Regions from separate parts of the Paenibacillus motobuensis genome, predicted to be linked through region 2. Evidence: a T-box and tRNA genes for the amino acid it is inferred to sense, from the RefSeq annotation. Region 2 holds a T-box; the other holds one or more tRNA genes.
The links. A T-box is a leader RNA that pairs with one kind of tRNA and senses whether it is charged. The one in region 2 lies ahead of leuS (leucine--tRNA ligase), so its partner is inferred to be a tRNA-Leu.
Positions count from the first base shown of each region.

Region 1: it has a tRNA-Leu gene. The T-box ahead of leuS (leucine--tRNA ligase) is inferred to sense a tRNA for this amino acid. The anticodon was not compared.

Region 1 is NZ_BAAACX010000007.1:177,161-188,226, forward strand. It holds gene ABD014_RS05950 (hydrolase/acyltransferase) at 149-502, opposite strand; gene ABD014_RS05955 (SprT family protein) at 646-1,107, shown strand; gene ABD014_RS05960 (hypothetical protein) at 1,162-1,377, shown strand; gene ABD014_RS05965 (ArsR/SmtB family transcription factor) at 1,350-1,910, opposite strand; gene ABD014_RS05970 (MFS transporter) at 2,010-3,272, opposite strand; tRNA gene ABD014_RS05975 (tRNA-Asn) at 3,523-3,598, shown strand; tRNA gene ABD014_RS05980 (tRNA-Ser) at 3,605-3,693, shown strand; tRNA gene ABD014_RS05985 (tRNA-Glu) at 3,896-3,970, shown strand; tRNA gene ABD014_RS05990 (tRNA-Leu) at 3,979-4,061, shown strand; gene ABD014_RS05995 (AraC family transcriptional regulator) at 4,264-5,907, shown strand; gene ABD014_RS06000 (iron-hydroxamate ABC transporter substrate-binding protein) at 6,014-7,018, shown strand; gene ABD014_RS06005 (FecCD family ABC transporter permease) at 7,051-8,058, shown strand; gene ABD014_RS06010 (FecCD family ABC transporter permease) at 8,060-9,070, shown strand; gene ABD014_RS06015 (alpha/beta hydrolase) at 9,092-10,648, shown strand; gene ABD014_RS06020 (hypothetical protein) at 10,727-11,066, opposite strand, start outside.
Region 2 is NZ_BAAACX010000023.1:68,240-79,305, forward strand. It holds gene comER (late competence protein ComER) at 1-432, shown strand, start outside; gene leuS (leucine--tRNA ligase) at 534-2,972, opposite strand; T-box leader at 3,040-3,275, opposite strand; tRNA gene ABD014_RS22005 (tRNA-Pro) at 3,661-3,734, shown strand; gene ABD014_RS22010 (DUF5412 family protein) at 3,821-4,249, opposite strand; gene ABD014_RS22015 (helix-turn-helix transcriptional regulator) at 4,589-5,932, shown strand; gene ABD014_RS22020 (TetR/AcrR family transcriptional regulator) at 5,985-6,569, opposite strand; partial or broken gene ABD014_RS22025 (MFS transporter) at 6,723-7,513, shown strand; gene ABD014_RS22030 (tetratricopeptide repeat protein) at 7,757-8,416, opposite strand; gene ABD014_RS22035 (RHS repeat domain-containing protein) at 8,430-11,066, opposite strand, start outside.

The DNA.
Region 1 (11,066 bases), on a different contig from region 2:
GAAACATCTCAGGTGCTCACGTACAAACTACGTACGCTGCGCTCCTTACGTCCCTAGCTTCATCCAACTGAAGCGTTTTGAAAAAACACACATCGGAAGGATAGGCTTCGGAGCTGAAAAGCGGCCTTGTTAATCACTTATATAAAAGTTAAATAAGTTCCTCTTCCTCGTACCACTGCTCGAGCTGGGCTTGCAATGCGCGAATCTCGGTCAGCAGGGAGATGAGCGGGTAATTCTCCTCCTGGATGGAAGCGAAGGCGGACTCCAACTCATTGATATAATTGATTCCACTCATAATTTGCAAGGATGGCTGCAGCAGGTCAAGACGGTCGCACTCGGCAACAGCCAGCGGCAGGCTTGGCACATTGGCGGCAGTTAACTTGGCGATCTCCTTGTTCAGTCGCAGGTTAAGTGCGCTCAGCTGATAGGCATATTCTTCAGGCATTTCTACAAATTTCAGATCGCTATTTTGCTGCAAAATGACGTATCTCATTGAAGGCATCGCGAATAATCTCCTTTATTCTGTCATTACTACTTGACAGTGTAGCCTAAGAGGAAGTTAAAATTCAAGTAAAATCAGCATGATGACCGGCGTGTTATGATAAAGTAGTACAAGTTACTATACCAAGAGGAGAAGCCGCAACTATGGACGACAAACAGCTTCAGGAATGGGTCGAGGAAATCTCACTGCGCAGTTTCGGTATACCTTTTCTCCACCAAGCTTCATTTAACAGGCGCTTAAGGACGACCGGGGGAAGATATTTTCTAAAAAGTCATAATATTGAGATTAACCCTGCACAGCTTCAGACCTATGGCCGGGATGAGGTGGAGAAGATTATTAAGCATGAACTGTGCCACTATCATCTTCATATATCGGGCAAAGGATACAAGCACCGAGACCCTGAATTCAAGGCACTGCTGCAAAAGGTAGACGGAAGCCGTTATTGCCAGTCGCTGCCGGGAGCTGCTAAACGTCGGACCTTGCCCTATCGCTATAAGTTAATATGTGTCCGCTGTGGAATGGAGTATAAGCGCAAACGTAAGGTGGATCCTGCAAGGTACCGCTGCGGCCGTTGTTCAGGCGTATTGAAGCTGCATACAATATAGGGATGCGGTTTTATGCTATACTAGAGCTATTAACAGATGAGGAGTGAGATGTATATGGCAGTATCAAAGGCGAAGAAATTTCGGCAAAAATGCGTCAGGGAAGGCAAGCGCAACCCGGAGGATGGACGAAGCCAGTTCGCTTTCGCGGATATGAGAACAAGACGGACGAAGAGCAAGCTGGAGCAATTAAATAGGAATAAGCATAAGAACCATCATTCCTACAATGGAGACGATGGTTCTTTTTATTTGGATTTGATATCTGGATTGTGAAATAGAGTAAAGAACATCTCGTACCGCACGCGACCCTCTCCCGGGGAAAGGTGGCCATGCTGCTCACAAAATTCATTAATCATCGAGAACAATTGCTCGGCTTCCTGCTCTGTTAAATAGATGCTACTGTTATTAAATAAGTTTCCTTTTGACATGCTTCCACTGTAATTCTGCAGGAAACGCTTCTTGTTCTCATCATAGAAGTTCGAGACCAACTTCTCGGCCTCCGATTGGAAGACCTGCTTGATCGTATCATCAACTTCACTTTTGCGAATGATGACCTGGCCTTTATAAGGTTCATAATATTTGGCTGTAATTCCGTTCACCAGCTTGGTATCTACCAGTTCAAGCATTCCGATGCTCTCCAGCTTTTTGGCATGATAATACACCTTGGCAGGCACTTCATGAAGAGCGTCGGCCACTTCTTTTACCGTTGCGGGTCTGTTGAAGCTTATAAATTCATTCAGAATCTGAATGCGATAGGGATCGGAGTATATACGGATTTCTTCTAAAGTTTTGAGTTCCTTTTTCACGATGTTCCCCCTGGAATCTAATAAGTTCATATAACTGCTTCATTTTAGTATAACTCATGCAAGGGAAAGTACAAGATAGTAGCGGCTGGATAGCCGCCGTCAGATCTCACGGAAGCTACGCCGGCTGAGTAAATAGAAGAACGGAACGATCATCAATAGACCGAAGATGAGAAATAAAAGATTGACTTTCATCCATTCCCCTAAAAATCCGGCCAGAGAGCTGCCAATCGGTATTGCTATCGTACAGATCATGCTATAAATAGCTCCGACTCTGCCCAACAGCTCCTTCGGTACCGTCTCCATAAAGTAAGTAGTGGCCGGCGTGCTGATGAGTGAGACCGACATCCCCATGCAAAAAGTGATAACGACGGCAAAATAAAGTGAATGGACCTGAAAGAAGGTAGGCAGATACAACAGAGAATAGCTTAGACCGAGCATCAAATAACCCAAGATGATAAGCTGGCTTTTCTTGAACTGGGTGCCCTTGTGGCTAATCCACAGTGCACTTACGATCATTCCGCTGATCATGCCGATTCCGAGTATGCTTAGCCCTTGTGGTCCGGATTTGAGAATTTCTGCTACATAGACCGGAGTCAATACATTATAGGGCGCGAGACATAGGTTAACATAAGCAGCGCAGATGACAATGGTGACGATCATCCGATTCGAGAAGAGGAACTTGAGTCCAAACTTAATTTCCTGAATAAAAGAGGTCTTCGCAGCTGAAGATTGAGATGCATCTTCTCCAGTTTCTTCTTTGTTGACACGGATAAAGGCTATCAGCGTAGCGGCTGTGAAGAAGGTGATTCCATCCAGCAAGATTGCTCCGGAAATACCCAAGAAGGCGATCATGCCGCCAGTAATTGCAAGACCGGCTAATTCGGCAGTTCTTGTGGCGGAGGTGGAGATAGAGTTGGCACTTAATAGTTTATGTTTTGGAAGCAGGGAAGGTACGATCGCCATTTCCGCGGGATGCGAGAAGCATTCGATGGTGGAGATCGTAAAGGTCAATACATACAGATGCCAGGGTTGTAGCCATCCTTGCCAATACAACAGTGCTGTAAAAATGACAAGTAGGCCGCGGCAAGAATAGGTGATGACAATGACTTTGCGCTTCGACCAGCGATCCACTAGGGCTCCAGTGAAGAAATTGAACAGAATGCCAGGTACGAAATTAAGAGCGAACAAAGTACCCATCATGATTTTCGATCCTGTGAGCATGTAGACCATCCAGCTATAAGCGATCGAGTCGATGGAGTCGCCAAAGTGAGAGATAACTCTGGCAAGAAGATAAAGGGTAAATTCTTTATGAGCAAGCAGACTGGAGAGTTTCTTTTCCTTCATCAAAACAGCTTCAGGCATAAATATCTCCCTCTCGGTAAAATATTTAACTCGTTCAATTTTATTTAACATTAAAATTATTTTGACGTTGACTTTATTATATCCACCATTTGGAATTTAGCAAGGGGGGATGAGGAGAATTTTAAATTTTTTTTGGCTTAGCTTGTCCTCTTATTGCTTATTGTGTGATCTAGCAAAAGTCTGCCACGCTATCTTGACTTTCTGATGAAAGCGTAATAAAATTGGATTTATTCTGATAGTTATTCAATGTTCCCTGATAGCTCAGTCGGTAGAGCACTCGACTGTTAATCGAGTTGTCACAGGTTCGAGTCCTGTTCGGGGAGCCATTTCTTGGAGAGATACCCAAGTGGCTATAAGGGGACCCTCTGCTAAGGGGTTAGACTGCGTAAGCGGTGCGAGGGTTCGAATCCCTCTCTCTCCGTTTTGAATAACTTCATTTACAAGAGATGAGAATCCTGATAAGAAGGGTTCTTCAGAGTTGAAGCTTCCGCGCTGCATAACGGTGTCGGGAGTTTTTTATTTCTGGTGTGAAGGTGTAAAAATATTTAAAAAAACATCTTGCCATGTTTAATAGTTCTTGCTATAATCTTTCTTGTCGCTGCTTTTGGAACCTAATTAAATATGGCCCGTTGGTCAAGGGGTTAAGACACCTCCCTTTCACGGAGGTAACAGGGGTTCGAATCCCCTACGGGTCACCATGTTATATGCGGTAGTGGTGGAATGGCAGACACGCTATCTTGAGGGGGTAGTGGGCGTACGCCCGTGGAGGTTCGAGTCCTCTCTACCGCATACAGTTAAGAAGCATTCGCTGAGGCGGGTGCTTTTTCTATTTTCTATGAACAACCTGATTCCTTACAAGGAGTGGGGTTGTTTTTTATTTTAATAGGAATGAAGAGAGTCGTATGGAAAGTCCTTATCGCAGACTGGCGTTTATGGTATGATATCTACATGATAATGATAACCATTCTCAATTAATAAAGGCGGTACATAAATGATGACCAATGCAAACCATAAACGAGTAGATCTTCAGGCTATGATGGTCCGACTGTGGCATGCGGACTTTTATAACCAGACCGGATTGAATCTGGAGCAGCAACTGGCTATGCAAAATGCGTTAATTATAGTGTTAAAGGGCGAGCTCAATCTCGAGTTGGAGGGGCGGACGGTTCATCTTAGTGAGGGCGGTGTTCAGCTATGTCCTTGCGGAAGAACCTTTGGAGCGAAGAGCCGTAGGTGCGATCTCGTGACAGCAGCCGTATTCCATTTTAGTCTCTATCAGGCGGATGCTTCATATAAGGAATCTATAAAAGAGATAACAGATTTGGGATCTTGTACGCTCTGGGAGGACAATTTGGCTGTATGTTCGGCAGAGAACCTGAAGGCGGTAAGCCGTAAAGTGCATAGGAATTTTCATCATAGTCAGTCACATAAGCAGTGTCAGGCCCAGCTTGATTTCCAGGAGCTGCTGTACGAACTGGCGGCCGGGAGCGGGAATGCGGCTGGAATCGATAAAGCGCAAGTGCTTGAAAAGGCCAGAACGTATATCGAGGAGCATTATGGTGAGGAATTGACGATACAACGACTGGCTGAGGTCGCAGAGTTCAGTCCGAAATATTTTGCAGATATGTTCAAGAAGACATACGGACACAGCGTCATGGATTATGTAACACAGGTAAGAATGGCAAAGGCGAAGCAGTTAATGCTTAGTTCAGGTGCATTGTTGAAGGAGATCGCCCCGTTGGTGGGGTACAAGGACGAATTCTATTTTAGCCGAAAATTCAAAAAAGAGATGGGCTTGTCCCCTTCGGCATACATGAAGGAGCGGAGCAACAGGATAGCCTTATACGGCTCTACCTCGCTGCTTGGATATCTGACTCCGCTGCAGATTATCCCCTATGCGGCTCCATTGCATCCTAAATGGTCATCCGAGCGGTATCATACCCTTGGCCCGGATATCCCTGTTCATCTGGATGCCTATCGGCAAAATCATAATAAAGAGGCTAATCTTGAGAAGCTTGTAGCGGCCAAGCCGGAGCGGATTATATGCATCCAAGGGCTGGAGCCTTGGGAGAAACAGAGATTAGAGCAGATTGCCCCGCTCCATGAGCTGGCATTGGAGACAGGGGATTGGAAGAGAGAGCTAATGACACTGGCCACGCTGCTAGACAGGAAGGCGGAGGCAGATCAATGGCTGCAATCCTTTGAACGGAATATTATTCGGCTGAGACTTCGGATCATTCAGTATATGCAGCCTCCGGCAGCAGTTGTGGTGCGCGTCTTCCATGATCAGCTTGCATTATATAACAGCCGAGCTGTGCATGAAGTACTCTACAAGCTGCTGGGCTGCGAAACACCCCCTAATCTTCAAGAGGCACAACCCTTTGCATCGTTGACTATAGATCAATTGGCGATGATCAAGGCAAAGCATATTTTTGTCCTAGTCCGACAAGACTCGGAGACATTGGCCTATTGGAGGGAGTTATCATCCTCGGCGGCATGGATGTCCATTCAGGCGGTTAGAGAGGGGACGATGCATCTTATTAACTCCTATCCGTGGCGGGAACATTCTCCGACTGCGATGGAGCAAATGGCAGAAGCTGCAACAGAGCTGCTAACTGGAAAAAGTCCATGCTAATTCGGGAATTTGTCCATGGTACATTCGGCACTCCTCCTTTACTATCAATAATGATAATCATTATCAATTAAGGCGAGAGTTGTCGAAGGGAGAAGTTAGAGAGAATATGAAAAGATTCAATATGTTATTAGGGGTATTTCTGGCGTTAACGGTAGTCCTGTCGGCCTGCGGCAAGGAGAATTCGTCCTCGGGGTCTCCAGCAGCGCAAAATACTAACCAAACTGCCGCGGGGCAGCCTGCGGAAGCAGCAGAGCAACCGGCATCATCGGATACAAGAGTTATAAAATATCTGGATCAGGAATATATACTTCCGCCCAAAGTTGAACGAATTGTTATTACGGGTGCCGTTGAAGCGATGGAGGATTCAATCGTGCTCGATGTGAAGCCAATCGGCGCCATTTCATTCTCTGGAAAGTTCCCTCCATTGTTCGAATCAATCACTACAGAAGCGAAATCTGTCGGCGAGAAAATGGAGCCGAACTTTGAGACAATTCTATCTCTTCAGCCAGATGTCATCCTGACTTCGACCAAGTTCAAACCGGAGGTCAATGAGAAGCTGGAGAAGATTGCTCCGACCATCCCGTATTCCCACATATCCACGAATTGGGAGGCGAATCTGAGACTGCTCGGAGAGCTTAGTGGTAAAGAGGAGCAGGCTGAGCAGGAAATAGCCAAATACAAGGCCGATCTGGATGCGGCCAAGTCGCAAATCGGAGATAGTCTGAAGGACAAGAAGGTCGTGGCGGTACGGATCCGCGGTGGGGAAGTGTACATTTATCCGGCAGCGGTATTCTTCAACCCGGTATTGTATGAGGATCTCGGTCTGGCCGTTCCGGCAGAAGTACAAGCTGCCAAGGCTCAGGAGCTGATCTCGAAGGAGAAGCTCGCAGAGATGAATCCGGATTATCTGTTTATTCAATTCTCGGCGGATGAGAATATGGACACGCCAAAAGCATTGGATGAGTTCCAGCAAGATCCGATTATGAAAAGTCTGAATGCATTCAAGAACGGTAAGGTGTTCGTGAACATCGTCGACCCGCTTGCCCAAGGGGGAACGGCTTATAGCAAGATTGAGTTCCTGAAAGCAGCGGTTGCCAATCTTACCAAGTAAAAATACTACAGTTAATATAAGGCGTGTTGACGATGCGGTTAAAACGAACGCTGCCGGTGGTCATTCTTGGAATGGCCCCGGCAGCCATTGTATTATTGATCCTTGCTTCAATTTTATATGGGGCCAAGAGCATTACGGCAGCGGAGGTATGGAACGCGATTGTTGCTTTTGATCCGGACAATGTTGATCATCAGATCATTATAAGCTCCCTTCTTCCACGTGTCGTCGGGTCGATCCTGATTGGAACATTCCTCGCTGTCTCAGGAGCTCTTATGCAGGGCATGACCCGGAATTATCTCGCATCGCCCTCGATCATGGGGGTATCGGACGGCTCCGTATTTGCGGTTACACTGTGCATGATATTTTTGCCGAATGCCAGCCCCAATTTATATATCACCAGTTCGCTGATTGGCTCTGCCTTGGGAACGACCATCGTCTTTGGGTTAGCCTGGCTTATTCCTAACGGGCTTAGCCCGGTCAAACTGGCCATTCTCGGTTCAATCATTGGAACCTTTCTTAGCGGAACGGCCCATGCGATGTCGACTTACTTCCAAGTCTCGCAAAATATCAGCTTCTGGTATAACGCCAGATTACATCAAATGGACCCGGAGCTAATCCGACTTAGCATCCCGTTCGCACTGGTCGGCCTGACGTTGGCGCTGCTAATCTCCAGGTATATCTCAGCCCTCTCTTTGGGGGAAGAGGTAGCCCAGGGATTGGGCATCCGCACTTGGATCATCAAGGCATTGGCTATTCTCGCGACTGTACTGTTGACCGGAGTCTCCGTTGCTCTGGCCGGGAAAATCGCCTTTGTCGGCCTGATTATTCCTCATATCGCGCGTTTCCTCTCGGGTGTTGATTATCGCTGGATTATTCCGGTCTCTGGAGTGCTTGGTTGCATTTTCCTGGCGACATGTGATATTGTAGCCCGTTTTATTAACTATCCGTTTGAAACTCCGGTGGGAGTAGTCACTTCTTTGATTGGTGTGCCATTCTTCCTGTATCTGATCAAGACCAGGGGAGGTGCCCACCGTGAGTAATATAACGCAGCGAAGATTCTGGACAGTATTAACTGTCGGTATTCTAATTGCTGTTGCGGCTGCTTATCTCAGCTTGACTAACGGCACATTCGACATGTCGGTGCTGGATGTTATCAAGACCCTGCTAGGGATAGACTCTCGACCAGAACATAACCTTGTGGTATTCGAGTTCAGGCTGCCGCGCATTGTATTGGGAGCGCTCGTTGGGTTCGCACTGGGCACTGCTGGATCGATCATTCAAGGGGTAACGAGGAATGGACTTGCCGATCCAGGGATATTAGGGATTAATGCCGGAGCTGGCTTGGCCGTCGTATTGTTCATGTTTCTGTTCCAGGGAGTTATTACGGTGACAGGTTGGCTTGGAGTCATGCTGATGCCGATGTTTGGCATCGCAGGCGGCTTGCTGGCTACCGCAGCGATATATGTGTTCGCTAAAGAGAAGGGCAGACTCGATCCGCAGCGGCTAATTCTGGTCGGTATCGCCGTTGCGTCAGGTTTCGGGGCACTCACGATGTATATATCCCTGAAGATGAATCCGAATGATTACGAGATGGCCGTCGTATGGCTTGCCGGGAGCCTTCATAATGCGAATTGGAAGTTCGTCGTCACAATGCTGCCATGGCTGCTACTTCTGCCGATAATCTGTCTTCGATCTTATAAGCTTGACCTGTTTCAACTTAGTGAGGACAGTCAGAAGAGCGTGGGGCTGCATGTTGAGCGGGAGAAAAACATATTTCTGCTCTGTAGCATCGGACTGGTCAGTGCAAGTGTTGCCGTATCGGGCAGTATCGCTTTTATCGGCTTGATTGCACCCCACCTAGCACGGCAGCTTGTAGGTCTGCGACATACGCGTCTCATCCCGGTCAGCGGGTTGGTGGGCATGATTATGGTGCTGATCGGTGATTTTATTGGCAAGACTGTATTTGCACCGGCAGAACTATCGGTTGGTATTGTCGTGTCTATCATCGGCGTGCCGTATTTCGTTTATTTATTACTTCGAACTAGGGGATAAGGAAAGACATGGGAGGAGAGTATGGAACGATATCAGCGGCTTAATGTTGGAGACTGGAAGCTGGTCCTCCATTTGCCGCCATCCTATGTGACAACATGGCGCCGCTATCCGGCGGTGTATGTCCAGGACGGAGGCGAGTTATTCAGCGGTTGCCTTAACTATTTGGATCACTTGTATTTATCCGGCCAGTTGGCTGAGGTTATTCTGATTGGTATAGAGCCGCATTCGCGTAATGACGAATATACACCGTGGCCTGCGGCCGCGCTGGTAGATGGTTTCTCGCCATTCGCCGGCCGGGGACAGGACTATGTAAATGAGGTTGCAGATGTAATCAAGCCCTATATCGATAGTCATTACCGAACAAAAAGACAGGCGGAGGAGACGGCGATCATCGGCGGTTCGCTTGGCGGACTAATCTCCCTCTTCGCCGGTTGCTGGCGGCCAGACACCTTCGGACGGCTCGGTCTGCTGTCGGCCTCCTTCTGGTATGAAGGAGTGCTAGATTTCATCCGGGAGCATGATGGATTTGAAACTCATCAGCGCGTGTATATGTCGGTTGGAGATAAGGAAGGAATTTATAAAGAGACGCGGCAGCGACATATGGTTGAATATACCAAGGAGGCCCACCAACTGTGGCATGATAGAGGAATGGGCTCAACTCAGCTGAAGCTGGAGGTGGAACCGGAAGGTACGCATGACGATCTGTTCATGATGAGGCAATTCCCAGAGAGCCTGAAGTGGTTCTTCGGTAATCCAGAGAGGGACTTCCCATCCAAGCAAATGCTCGGGAGGAAGATGCAAATACCCGGTACGCAGGTATGGAACTTCCATTCCGGAGTGGCTGACCGAGATTATCGCATCTTTATTGCCGAGCCGATGAGCCCATCGCCTGTCGGGGGTTATCCTGTGCTCTATACATTGGATGCCAATGCCACCTTCGGTTCACTGGCGGAAGCAGCCAGATTGCAGACCAGAGGCCCGCACGGAATGGATCCATTTGTGATCGTAGGTATAGGGTATCACTCCAGCGATCCAATCGTGACTCAAGAACGTTTCTACGATTACACGGTCTTTGCTGATAGCGGTGAGTTGCCGGCAAGGCCTGATGGATCTGCCTGGCCGCTCACGGGCGGTGCTGAGGCGTTCCTCGATTTTATCGAATATGAGCTTAAGCCGCTAATCGAGAAAGAATTTCCGATTGACCATTCCAGGCAGTCACTATTCGGCCATTCGCTAGGTGGGTTCCTGACTCTATATACGTTATTTACGCGTCCGAGTTCATTCAGCCGTTATTTTGCTGCCAGTCCATCGATTTGGTGGAAGAATCATATCCTGATTCAGTTATGGGAGAATAATAGGGAGCATATGACACTTCGTGAGACGGAGATTGAGCTGCATTTGAGTGTTGGCAGTCAGGAGAAGCCCAATATGGTTAGTGATGCTAATAAGCTGTACCAGCTCTTGACGACAGATGAATATGGTCCAAAGTTCGTCTCGATGACCGAAGTTCCTGATGAGGGACATGTATCACTGCTGCCTTCACTATTCAGCCCGATGCTGCGTCGTGTGACAACTTAAAATGAAGAAAAGCGCTTCATGCTATTGGCAGGGGCGCTTTTTTGATGCTGTCAGTGACAGCCCTTTCATTTATCGAGATCAAGAACAGGATGATTTATCCAGCAGAGAGGAGTATTCAGGGTATAGGCGCCGAATACATTCCGGGCAAATGTCATGGGTGAATTCGACTTTTGTATGCTTCTCCAGGAAGCTTTCGATGGAATTCCAGATATCATGCTCATCACGAATTTTCTTGCATACCGCACATATGGGAAGTAGACCGTGTAGTGTACAGATTTGCGCCAGTGCCTTTAGATGATTTTGCTCGAGTAATTTGCTTTGTGTAACATCAGTAAGGCAGACGAGGCCCCCTTTGACGGAATTTCCGTTAGGAGAGTAGATCGTTGAAGCCTCCAATGTGAAGCATTTCGTCTTAAGC
Region 2 (11,066 bases):
ATCCAGCCGGAGGACCGTCTCTTGCTGGAGCAACTCATGTCATCGATCAGCACGCCATTAATCATTAAGGAGGAACAAACCCGGATCGCCTCTGATATCTCAAGCTGCGGCCCAGCCTTTATCGCGTTCATCCTGCAGCGTTGGGCCGAGACTGCGACCGAGATGACGGGAATCGACAGAGCCGATGCCTTGTATCTGGGGTCGCAAATGCTGCTCGGTACCGGTAAGTTGCTTACGGAAGGCGGACTGTCCCCGGAAGAGCTCCAGCGGCGCGTCTCCGTGCCGGGCGGAATCACCGCCAAAGGCATTGATATTCTAGATTTAGGGCTACAGGACGTGTTCTCCAGACTTATCGACGCTACGCATCAGAAATATAATGAAGATCTCGATAAATTAGACAAATTGTTCAGTGAAATCCAAAACGAACGGTGACTCTAATATTTACTACATACTACCTCTAAACGTGTAAAAAAAGAGGGAAGACCGCCGGGTTCGGCCGGCCTTCCCAGTCCTTGTCTGTCTGCAATATTAAATTAACCAACTACGATATTGACAAGCTTGCCCGGAACCGCAATGACTTTACGGACTGTCTTGCCTTCAATAGCCTGCTTCACGTTAGGCAGGTTCATGCTGTGTTCTTGCATAGCTGCTTGGTCAAGATCCTTGGAGATCTTCGTACGTTCCACGATCTTCCCGTTCACCTGTACAACAATCTCTACTTCAGCATCCACAGTCCAAGCTTCATCATAAGTTGGCCATGATACATAGCTGATGCCTCCAGTATTTCCAAGACGCTCCCACAATTCTTCTGCGATATGCGGTGCGAGCGGAGACAGCATTTGTACAAAGTTCTCAGCTGCTTCTTTCGGTACACTGTCCACTTTATAAGCTTCGTTGACGAAGATCATCAACTGGCTGATCGCTGTATTGAAGCGCAGAGCCTCAAGATCTTCCGTTACCTTCTTCACTGTCTTATGCCATGTACGTTTGAATTCGTCGCTGCCTTCGCCGCCGATCTTTGCGTTCAGGCTTCCATCCTCAGTAACGAACAGACGCCAAATCCGGGACAAGAATCGGTGAGCTCCTTCAACCCCGTTCTCGCTCCATGGCTTGGTCGCTTCAAGCGGCCCCATGAACATTTCATACATACGGAGCGTATCGGCACCATAATTGTTCACGATATCGTCCGGGTTAATAACATTGCCGCGGGATTTACTCATTTTCTCATTATTTGTGCCCAGAATCATTCCTTGGTTAACGAGCTTGTGGAACGGCTCCTTCGTGGATACCACGCCAAGATCATACAGCACTTTATGCCAGAAACGTGCATAGAGCAGATGCAATACCGCATGCTCCGCGCCACCGATATACAGGTCGACTGGAAGCCATTCCTGTTGCTTCTCTGGGGAGCACAGTTCCTTATCATTATGCGGATCGATATAGCGCAGGTAGTACCAGCAGCTTCCCGCCCATTGCGGCATCGTGTTTGTCTCGCGGCGAGCTTGAAGTCCTGTCTCAGGATCTACCGTATTCACCCATTCTGTAACGTTCGCCAGCGGGGATTCCCCTGTACCGGACGGCTTGATATGCTCAACTTCCGGAAGGACAAGCGGCAGCTGATCCTCAGGAACCGGCTTCATCGTTCCGTCTTCAAGATGAAGGATCGGAATCGGCTCGCCCCAATAACGCTGACGGCTGAACAACCAGTCGCGTAGACGGTAAGTGATTTTCCTTTGGCCTTTGCCATTTTCTTCAAGCCAGGAAATCATCTTCTTAATTCCTGCTTCTTTATCCATACCATCCAGGAACTCGGAATTGACATGCGGGCCGTCTCCAGTATAGGCTTCCTTGGACAGGTCGCCACCGGACAGCACTTCGATGATAGGAAGATCGAATTGCTTCGCAAATTCATAGTCGCGTTCGTCATGTCCTGGAACAGCCATGATCGCCCCGGTACCATAACCGGCAAGTACATAATCGGCAATCCAGATCGGCAGCTTCGCACCGTTAACTGGATTGATCGCATACGCGCCTGTAAACACGCCTGTCTTCTCTTTAGCCAAGTCTGTACGCTCCAGATCACTCTTATGAGCAGCTTGTTCCTGATAACTCTCTACGGCTTCACGTTGTGCGTCAGTCGTGATCTTGGCCACCAGTTCATGTTCAGGAGCAAGCACGGCGTAGGTAGAACCGAACAATGTATCCGGACGAGTCGTAAATACGACCAGCTTATCCTTGTGTCCATCGATATCAAACACGACTTCCGCACCTTCAGATTTGCCGATCCAATTGCGCTGCATATCCTTAATACTCTCGGACCAGTCAAGCTCCTCGAGATCTTCCAATAATCGCTCCGCGTACTCGGTAATCTTCAGTACCCATTGGCGCATCGGCTTACGGATTACCGGATGGCCGCCTCGCTCACTCTTGCCGTCGATAACTTCTTCATTGGCAAGTACAGTACCGAGTGCCGGACACCAGTTCACTGGAATTTCCGCCACATAAGCGAGTCCTTTCTTGTAGAGCTGGATGAAAATCCATTGTGTCCATTTATAGTAGTCCGGATCCGTTGTGCTAATCTCACGGTCCCAATCATAGGAGAAACCGAGCGATTTGATCTGGCGCCGGAAGTTGTCCACATTCTTGATCGTAATGTCGCGAGGATGCTCACCTGTGTCCAGCGCATGCTGCTCTGCTGGCAGTCCGAAAGCGTCCCAGCCCATTGGATGAAGCACATTATAGCCGCGCATCCGCTTGTAGCGAGATACGATATCCGTCGCCGTGTAGCCTTCAGGATGGCCTACATGAAGCCCCGCGCCCGAAGGATAGGGGAACATATCCAATGCATAAAATTTTGGTTTTCCCGCGTCTTCGCGAGTCTTGAAAGTATGATTCTCTTCCCAGAATGCTTGCCATTTCGGCTCAATGGTCTGGGCTTGATACACGTCATGAGGTACGTTCTTGTCCGCCATGATTCTCGAATCCTCCTCTAAAACATCTCCTGAAATGTAAAAAAACCTCTCCATCCATAGCGTTATCGCTAGGGACGAGAGGAAATTTCCCGTGGTACCACCCTAGTTAGCGTTGGACATGCTTTGTCCTTCACTCCCTTATGTACCCAATAACGCGGGTAAGACGATGATGTTACAGGGGATATGCCCTTTTGCATCATGACTCCGAGGCGAGTTCATTTGTTGCTCCAACCGACTTTCACCAGCCGCCGGCTCTCTGAATGGCGCAGTAACCAAACTAATAATCCTCATCAAAGTCGCAAATATCCAATGAATCACCCTATATTATATAGAAAGATTCTTTTTTACGCAACATACCTGGCTATATTTCAAGATCAAGGTGATGATGTGATATTCATATATTGTTCAAGATCATGTCTTTTTTAATGAGTGTTCAAAAGGTCCGGTTTTCAGCACCGAGAAGGTTGGAGGAAGCTAGGGGCTGAGGAGCGGAGCGTACGTTTTGGGTACGTGAGCACCGGAAAGCCCGGCTGAATTCAAGCTTCGATGTCGAATTAACCTCCTGATTCACATCGTGATCAAAAGCTGACTTTTAGAACAACCGCTTTACACGTTTTTTGAACAGGAGTATAATTTCAGGTGTTCCCACTAGTTCATCGAAGTTGATAGTCGGGACGCTTCATCTTACCGAGACGTGGCTCAGCTTGGTAGAGCGCTTGCTTCGGGAGCAAGAGGTCGCAGGTTCAAATCCTGTCGTCTCGATTTTACGCTATAGAATATAAGACAACTACCTAACGGATTGATTTTCCGAAAAGGGAGTTGTCTTTTTTTAGCGTTTTTTGATGTCGCTAGTTTTGATAGCATTTCTCATATTCATCTTTCATTAACCAACTTTTACAGGCAAGACCATTTTCGTGATAAATCTCTTTATCAATTTCTAATTCGATACTTCTATTTGATTTTGGATACTTAGGTTCGTCATTCAGAATATACAGGGTGTTTTCATTCACCCATTCCATAGAAATGTTACTTTTTGCATCACTATAATAAACAGTTTTAACTTTATTTCCTTCATTATTGTATGTGATTTCAACCCATACATTAACTCCTCCAGCAGCACCTCCATATAGTTCATAAAAAGCATTAGCTGTATATTTTTCTGTTGGTGATGTTATAGGTCCAGGTCCTTTTTGAGTATATTCTCTATCAATAGTATCAAAAGTGAAAAAATAGTTCTTATATAGAAATAGTCCAAGAAGCAGAATTACACTTGTCAAAGTAGCCAGTAGTAGTTTTTTAGGAAACTGTTTCTTTTTGATAAAGAAGATTATGAAATGGATAACAAAAACGAGAAATAACAGTATAGTAAATAATAACAATAAGAAACCGAGTATATTAATTAAAATATGTATTACCTCCTGTTTCCCTTAATTAACCTGTCTATTTCAATAAGCAAGAACATTATTCACAATCTATAAATATTCTATCATAATTTTTCCAAATACCGAGAAGACACGATTATCTCTGTTCTTCGAACACCGTATTTCTAAATTGACCACCATTTAAATAATGGATACTATTGAAATATTAGAGATTGGATGGTAGGGGTGTCTAATATGATCCGTACAACCACGATTAGTGCAATACTGAATGATTTTATGAATCAAGAAGGATTAAATTTACGACAATTTGCTGAGAAAGTCGGTATAAATATCGGCTCTCTTAGCAACATTCTCAATGAAAATAGAACTTTGAATATTGGACAGTTAGACCGTATCACAGAAGTTATGGGATTACCTAAAGGTTGCTTCTATAATCAGTACTACGTTGAAGTCATAGCTGGGGCTCCTCCTAACTGGCGCAAGATCAAGCCCTTCTTATACGGTTGTGCAGAGGTTGGCAACTTAGACCTTCTTCTTAAAACAGTTCAGCAATTACTAGATAGCTTGATCTATTCACCACACCTATTTGAAGTAGCAGAAGATCTCAATAAGAATGAAAAAAAAGAAGCAGCCATTATATTGTATGAAAATGTAGCGCTAAGTGAAAGAAATCAACATTCTGAACGCCTGGCTCTATGTCAGTATCGTTTGTTTATGTGTGAACTTGAAAACAACCAAGAAAAGAATTACCAAGGGGCCCTTCAGTTTGAATTATTTGTAGATCGTCTAGGCGAGTATGATCAGCTTGAAGCATTGAAGGATCTCGCGAATACATATCGTGGATTAAGTCGATGGAATAAGCTGGAGGAAATTGCTGAGAGACTTAAGCAAAAAGCTCAATTTCTGTATCAAAAAAGTCCAAAATATGCTAGTGGTTATAAATCATATCGTCCACTCTTTACTTACATAGCTTATGCCAACTTACTTCTAGGAGATGTTCATGAGAACAAAAGAGATTATGAAAAAACTCTGCAGTATATACAATTGTATAACGACTTGGATTGGGTAAAAGAACAAGATGAGGAAGCTGAACAATGGAAAGAAAAATTTCGAGAATGGGCCAAAATGAATATAATGGTAACGAAATTAGCCGCAGGTGATCCAAACGTACTTACAGACTACGTGACTTATATGGAATCAAATCAGGATGAAGTATTGTTGTCCCTATTAAACATTGTCGAATTCGCTAATCGCTACCACTTTAACATCGATGATATTCTCCAGCGCTTTGATATTCCCTCCTTGATTATAAAACATAAATCTCCTAACAATGTTTATACTCGACAGATTATTGAGGGCCATCTGGCTCGCTTCAATAATGAATTAGCCTGTTATTATCTAAATAAGGGTGGATATAAAGATGGATTAAACTACTTATTAAATAACCTGGACAAGTCAATATTTATTAGTGAGAAACATGGTTTATTTAGACTTCTCAGTCAATATCATCTCTCTTACAATCACCAACATCCAGGCATTAAAATAATCTCAACCAACGCGAAGGAGACCAGTTCGTAAAACTGGTCTTTGTTTGTTGGCAAGCAGTTTCCTAGCTACGCTATATATCTTATTACTCAGCTAGCTGCAAAAGTATCCCCGACACTACGTTATCTGCAAAAGAGCGCTCTGGGCGAGACTTCATCATTACGGTCAATCCAATCATAGAGACTATCAATGTCTGTGCGAGAGCCTTTGCGTTAAGCCGGGGGTTAAGTTCACCCGATTGAATTCCCCGTTCTATAGCCTCCTGAAAAATGACCGTCAGGTACATCTGATGCTCCCTCGTAAGAATTTCAAATTTCTCGTCATGGGGCGCAAGCTCCACCATTGTATTAAGACAAAAACAACCTCGGTTCATATCCTCAGCATATGCCTGTTCAACTAATCCTTCAAAAAAAACGCGAAACGCCTCTCTGATGGATGAGTTATTATGAAACTGCGCTCTAATATTAGAGGCATGAATTTGTGTGTATTTGCGCAGCGCAGCTTCAAACAGTTCCTTCTTATCGCCAAATGCCGCATATAGGCTAGGGCGCTGAATTCCCATCCTTAATGTCAAATCACTTAAAGAGGTAGCTTCAAACCCCTTCTCCCAAAAAATCTGCATCGCTGCATCCAAAACTTGTTCCTCATCAAACTCACGAAGCCTGGCCAATCCTATTACCCCCAGACATTTTGTATCGATCAGTATAAATTAATTTTATTTATCATCAGGCTTAATGTCAAATATATCTTGACAGTACTCCATGCTTAAATATAGACTCATTTTGTACCGATCGGTATTGAAATTCTACTGCGAGGTGTGAATATGCAAAACATTGGCCCGGATTCGCCTGTTATCCATAATGAACTCGATAGCCTAGCTGTAACACAAAATGCTGCTGCTAAATCTGCTCCTCCCTTAATGACTCGTCGTATAGCCATACTATTCGCCATCGCTTGCGGGCTAGCCGTATCAAATGTCTATTACGCTCAGCCGCTGCTCGACTCTCTGGCATATGAGTTTGGAATCTCTCATTCTTCTCTTGGCATCGTGATCACTGTGACTCAAATTTGTTATGCACTCGGACTTTTCCTGCTCGTTCCGCTCGGCGACTTATTAAATCAGCGCCGACTGATCGTCATCATGATGCTCTTATCTGTTGCCGCTCTTGTCATCATTGGAACCGCTCCTGCGGTACCGATTCTTTTCTTTGGCTTAGCTATTATGGGACTGCTTGCAGTTGTAACCCAGGTGCTAGTGTCATTTGCTTCAACCCTAGCCTACCCGTCCGAACGAGGAAGTGTGGTTGGCTTTGTAACCAGCGGAGTAGTTATTGGAATTCTATTAGCGAGAACCATTGCAGGTGTACTGACTGATCTTGCTGGCTGGCGTTCGGTCTATCTTACCTCTGCAGCCTTAATGCTCATTATAGTTGGTGCTATAGAAGTCGGCTGACCGCAGCCTACATGATTTTCTATTCCATCGGAAGCGCCGCCGGATCGATTGCTTCAACCAAGCTCTATGCCTATGCAGGCTGGAATGCCGTCTGCTTGTTTGGCGCTGTCGTCAGCTCACTAGCCCTTATCTTCTGGGCAATAACGCACCGTTTAGCATAAAGAGAACATTAAAAAAGCAAGGCCTTGGGGTGCCCCCAAGGCCTTAAATTTATTGAAAAATGATATGAAACAAGAATGCTTTCTTATTGTCAGTTGAAGAGAGTAGGTAGAACTCAATTGAATTTTCTTTATCTTCCCTGACATAGAATGTTGATTTATTCAACAAACCTTACCAATGAAGCAAAAATGGTTTTTGTCGATTGGTAGTTAGTACCATAAAGTTAAATAATCGTATAGGTTCTATCAATCTGATGTTTGTATTAAATTTTCCAGAGAATGATAAGTACCTTCTGTTATAAATACCCCGGTTATTCTTTCGTTAATAAATCGAATTATATCAAGAGGGTCATGATCATTATTAGAGTCTCTATAAATGACTTTAATGTTCGCAATACCCTTCTTAATTAATTCTGTTCCTTGTTCTTTTTCCCCCTTATTTAAATAAAACTTTCCTAAATCAGCGTAGTTAGTTACATGTTTTGAATATTCTTGTATCGACTGTTCCAATAAAGATTCAAATTTATATATATCTTTATTTTTATAATGCCAAGCAAGAATGTAAGACAACATGGAGGACATTTCGTAGTCCATTGAGTTTTTTAGCCCTAAAGCCATTTTTATTAGAGTTTCATTTAAGCCGCCCAAGTACCATTCAATAAAAAACAACCTCACAATGAAAAACAAATGGTTGTCCCTGTGATAAGTCAAGGCAGTTGTTAGATAATCGGTCGCTCGTTCATAATCTTCAATCGGGGAAAGCGTTTCAAGAATTACCAGCCTAGACCAACCATCAATGTCATGTGGATTTACCTTTATATAGTCTAGCATTAATCTTTCTGCTTCAAAAAAATCTCTTTTAACAATTAGCTTTGATATAGTCTCTTTAAATATTTTATCTTCCATTTCATCCTCCACTCTACTTGACAAGGTTTCCTATTACTCGGTCAGCAATTCCCATAAAAGCATTGACATTAATCACAGTTCCATTCTCATTGACATAAAATCTGATCGTTACATTATATCCGTTTATTTTAGTATGCATTTGGTTTGAGCCTTTTTTTAACTTAGAAGGGTTTACTGAAGCAATCTTATTAGTTATGCTGCTAAATATTGATTGCCTGTCTTTGCCTAATTTCATTATTCCGTTCTTAATATGATCTGCTGAGAATACATGGCTCTCATATCTCTTGAATAAATCTTTTTGAAATCCAATTTTTGTAAATTTTTTGGTAGCTTTTATAATATCCTTACTTGAATCTATTACCTTTTCAGTCTTTTTAACTAATTTGTATGCTTTAACTACTGGTATATACTGAACAATAACTATTCCTTTTTCAAGATTACTTGCTTCATTGTCCAGCATAGTTCTAACATCATCAAGATAAAGCATATCAAGATTTTCTTGACTTGCTTTTATTTGTGCATCAAGATTTGTTTTACAATTTTTAATATCTACGGCGCAAGTCAACGAAGGCGTTGGACCCATAGGCATAATATACTGACCCGAAGGATCCGTGTAGATCAAAGGATTATTGTGCACATACGAATACCGATTCAAACTCAAGGGATTATCAATACTTCCTTGATAGGTATCTTTCGACACAAATCTTCCCGCATTAGGATCATACCAACGAGCCCTCAGATATTGTAAATCGGTCACGTTATCCCAATACTCTCCTGAATATCGGAAGATGTTTGGAACTGTCTCTTCTACGGTTTCAGGATTACCCCATATGTCGTAGGAATAAGTATTGAGTTGGTTGCCTTGGCTGTCGGTCAGGCCAACGATATCCCCATGACCATTGAATTGATAGTATTGCACTTCGCTTGTAGTCTGATCCACCCGGGACCAAAGCTGACCGCTGAGATCATAAATATAAGTATAGATCAGTTTTGGCTTTCCACTGCTGACATCCGCTTCGGCGATGAGCTTGGCTTCTTCATCATAATAATAACGGGATTTTTTCTTTCCTTCTATCCGCTCGTATAACAGGCCGTCGCCGTTGTAGATATAACTGATTTGCGTTCCGTCTTCGGTTGTAACCTTCGTTAATCGATTCAAACTGTCAAAAGTGTAATCCGCATTCGATAATCCGCGAAGCTGACGACCCTCTATATCCATTAGATTACCGCGATCGTCATACTTGTATTTCTTGTTAGTGTTTATTCCACTTTCGGTATGGATTCGATTTAACGGATCATACGTAAAAGTATTCCCGGCACCGTTTTGCGTCCGACCGATAATATTCTTATTAAAATCGTATTCATACGTAAACTCGTAGCCTTTAGCCACACTCAACTCGGAAACTCCGAAGGTCACCTCATTTGCTGTCTCCAAGATATCTCCTGTGGTCATGGAATCGGAACCCTTCGACGTATCGATTTCAGAAACATCGTTTACCTCAGGCGCTACCGTGCTTTTAGCCGTCAACCCAGGGTTTATCGTCATTCCCGTCAAGTCATATCCCTCATAGCTAAATGACATGCTTGGTCCGTTGCCTGATGTTCCCCTTTCCAGTAGTCCGTTGGCTTTATAGTCAAATGCGATCCTGTCAATCGCACCCGATGCACTAGATTTAGCCGATAGTGTCGATTGATTTGATTCCGCAGCATGATGAAGTACATCCAGTGCACTGACCCGATTCATTTCATTTACTGTATAACTGGCGCCTGTCGTTTTTCCAGAGACATCCGTCAGCGTATAGCCCGTCCGCATTTGCTTATTATACGTATAATCAATTCGCATTCCATCTGGATAATGAATCGCAGCTAAAGAGCTATCTGAAGGATTATAATCATAGGTTGTACTTCCAGTAGTATCCGTCATACCGATCCGGCGGCCCATGGCATCGTAAGTGTACTGGATTTGCTGATCTGGAGCCTGAATCTTCGTCAGCAAGTTATCCTTGTTGTACTGATATTCTGTAAACTGACTTGCGTGATCCAGCGATTTAGTAAGATTTCCTTTAGCATCGTAATAGAATATTTCGGTCATACGCTCTTCATTAACTTGGCGTATTAAATTACCCGCTTCATTATATTCTCTCTCTATATAACTGTTGTCCGGATACTGGATAACGCTCAAATCTCCAGCCAGGGTGTACTTATATGAAGTGGAACGTTGCTCAGGATCAGTTACAGAAATAACACGTCCCAACGCATCATATTGATAGAGAGTTTGCTGTCCTTTTCCATCAGTTACGGCCAGCGCATTTCCGGATAAATCATAAGTGGCTTGCTCAAGAGCTACAAAAGCCCCATCTCTCCATTCTTCAACTGCTAATATGTTTCCAAGTAAGTCCAATTTTTGCTGGTACTTCACCCCAACAGGGTCTGTATTAGTTACAGTTCTTCTAACCATATCATAAGATGTCTCATCCTGAGAGCCATCGGCGTAAATGGTCTTCGTTAAACGACCAAATCCATCATAAACATAACTTGTTTTATTCTGCTCCGCATCAATCTCCTGCTCTAAATTTCCTTCCCCATCATACTTATATTTGAATAAAGCATCACTTACACTTTCTTCAACTAATAATCCTAATGGGTCGTA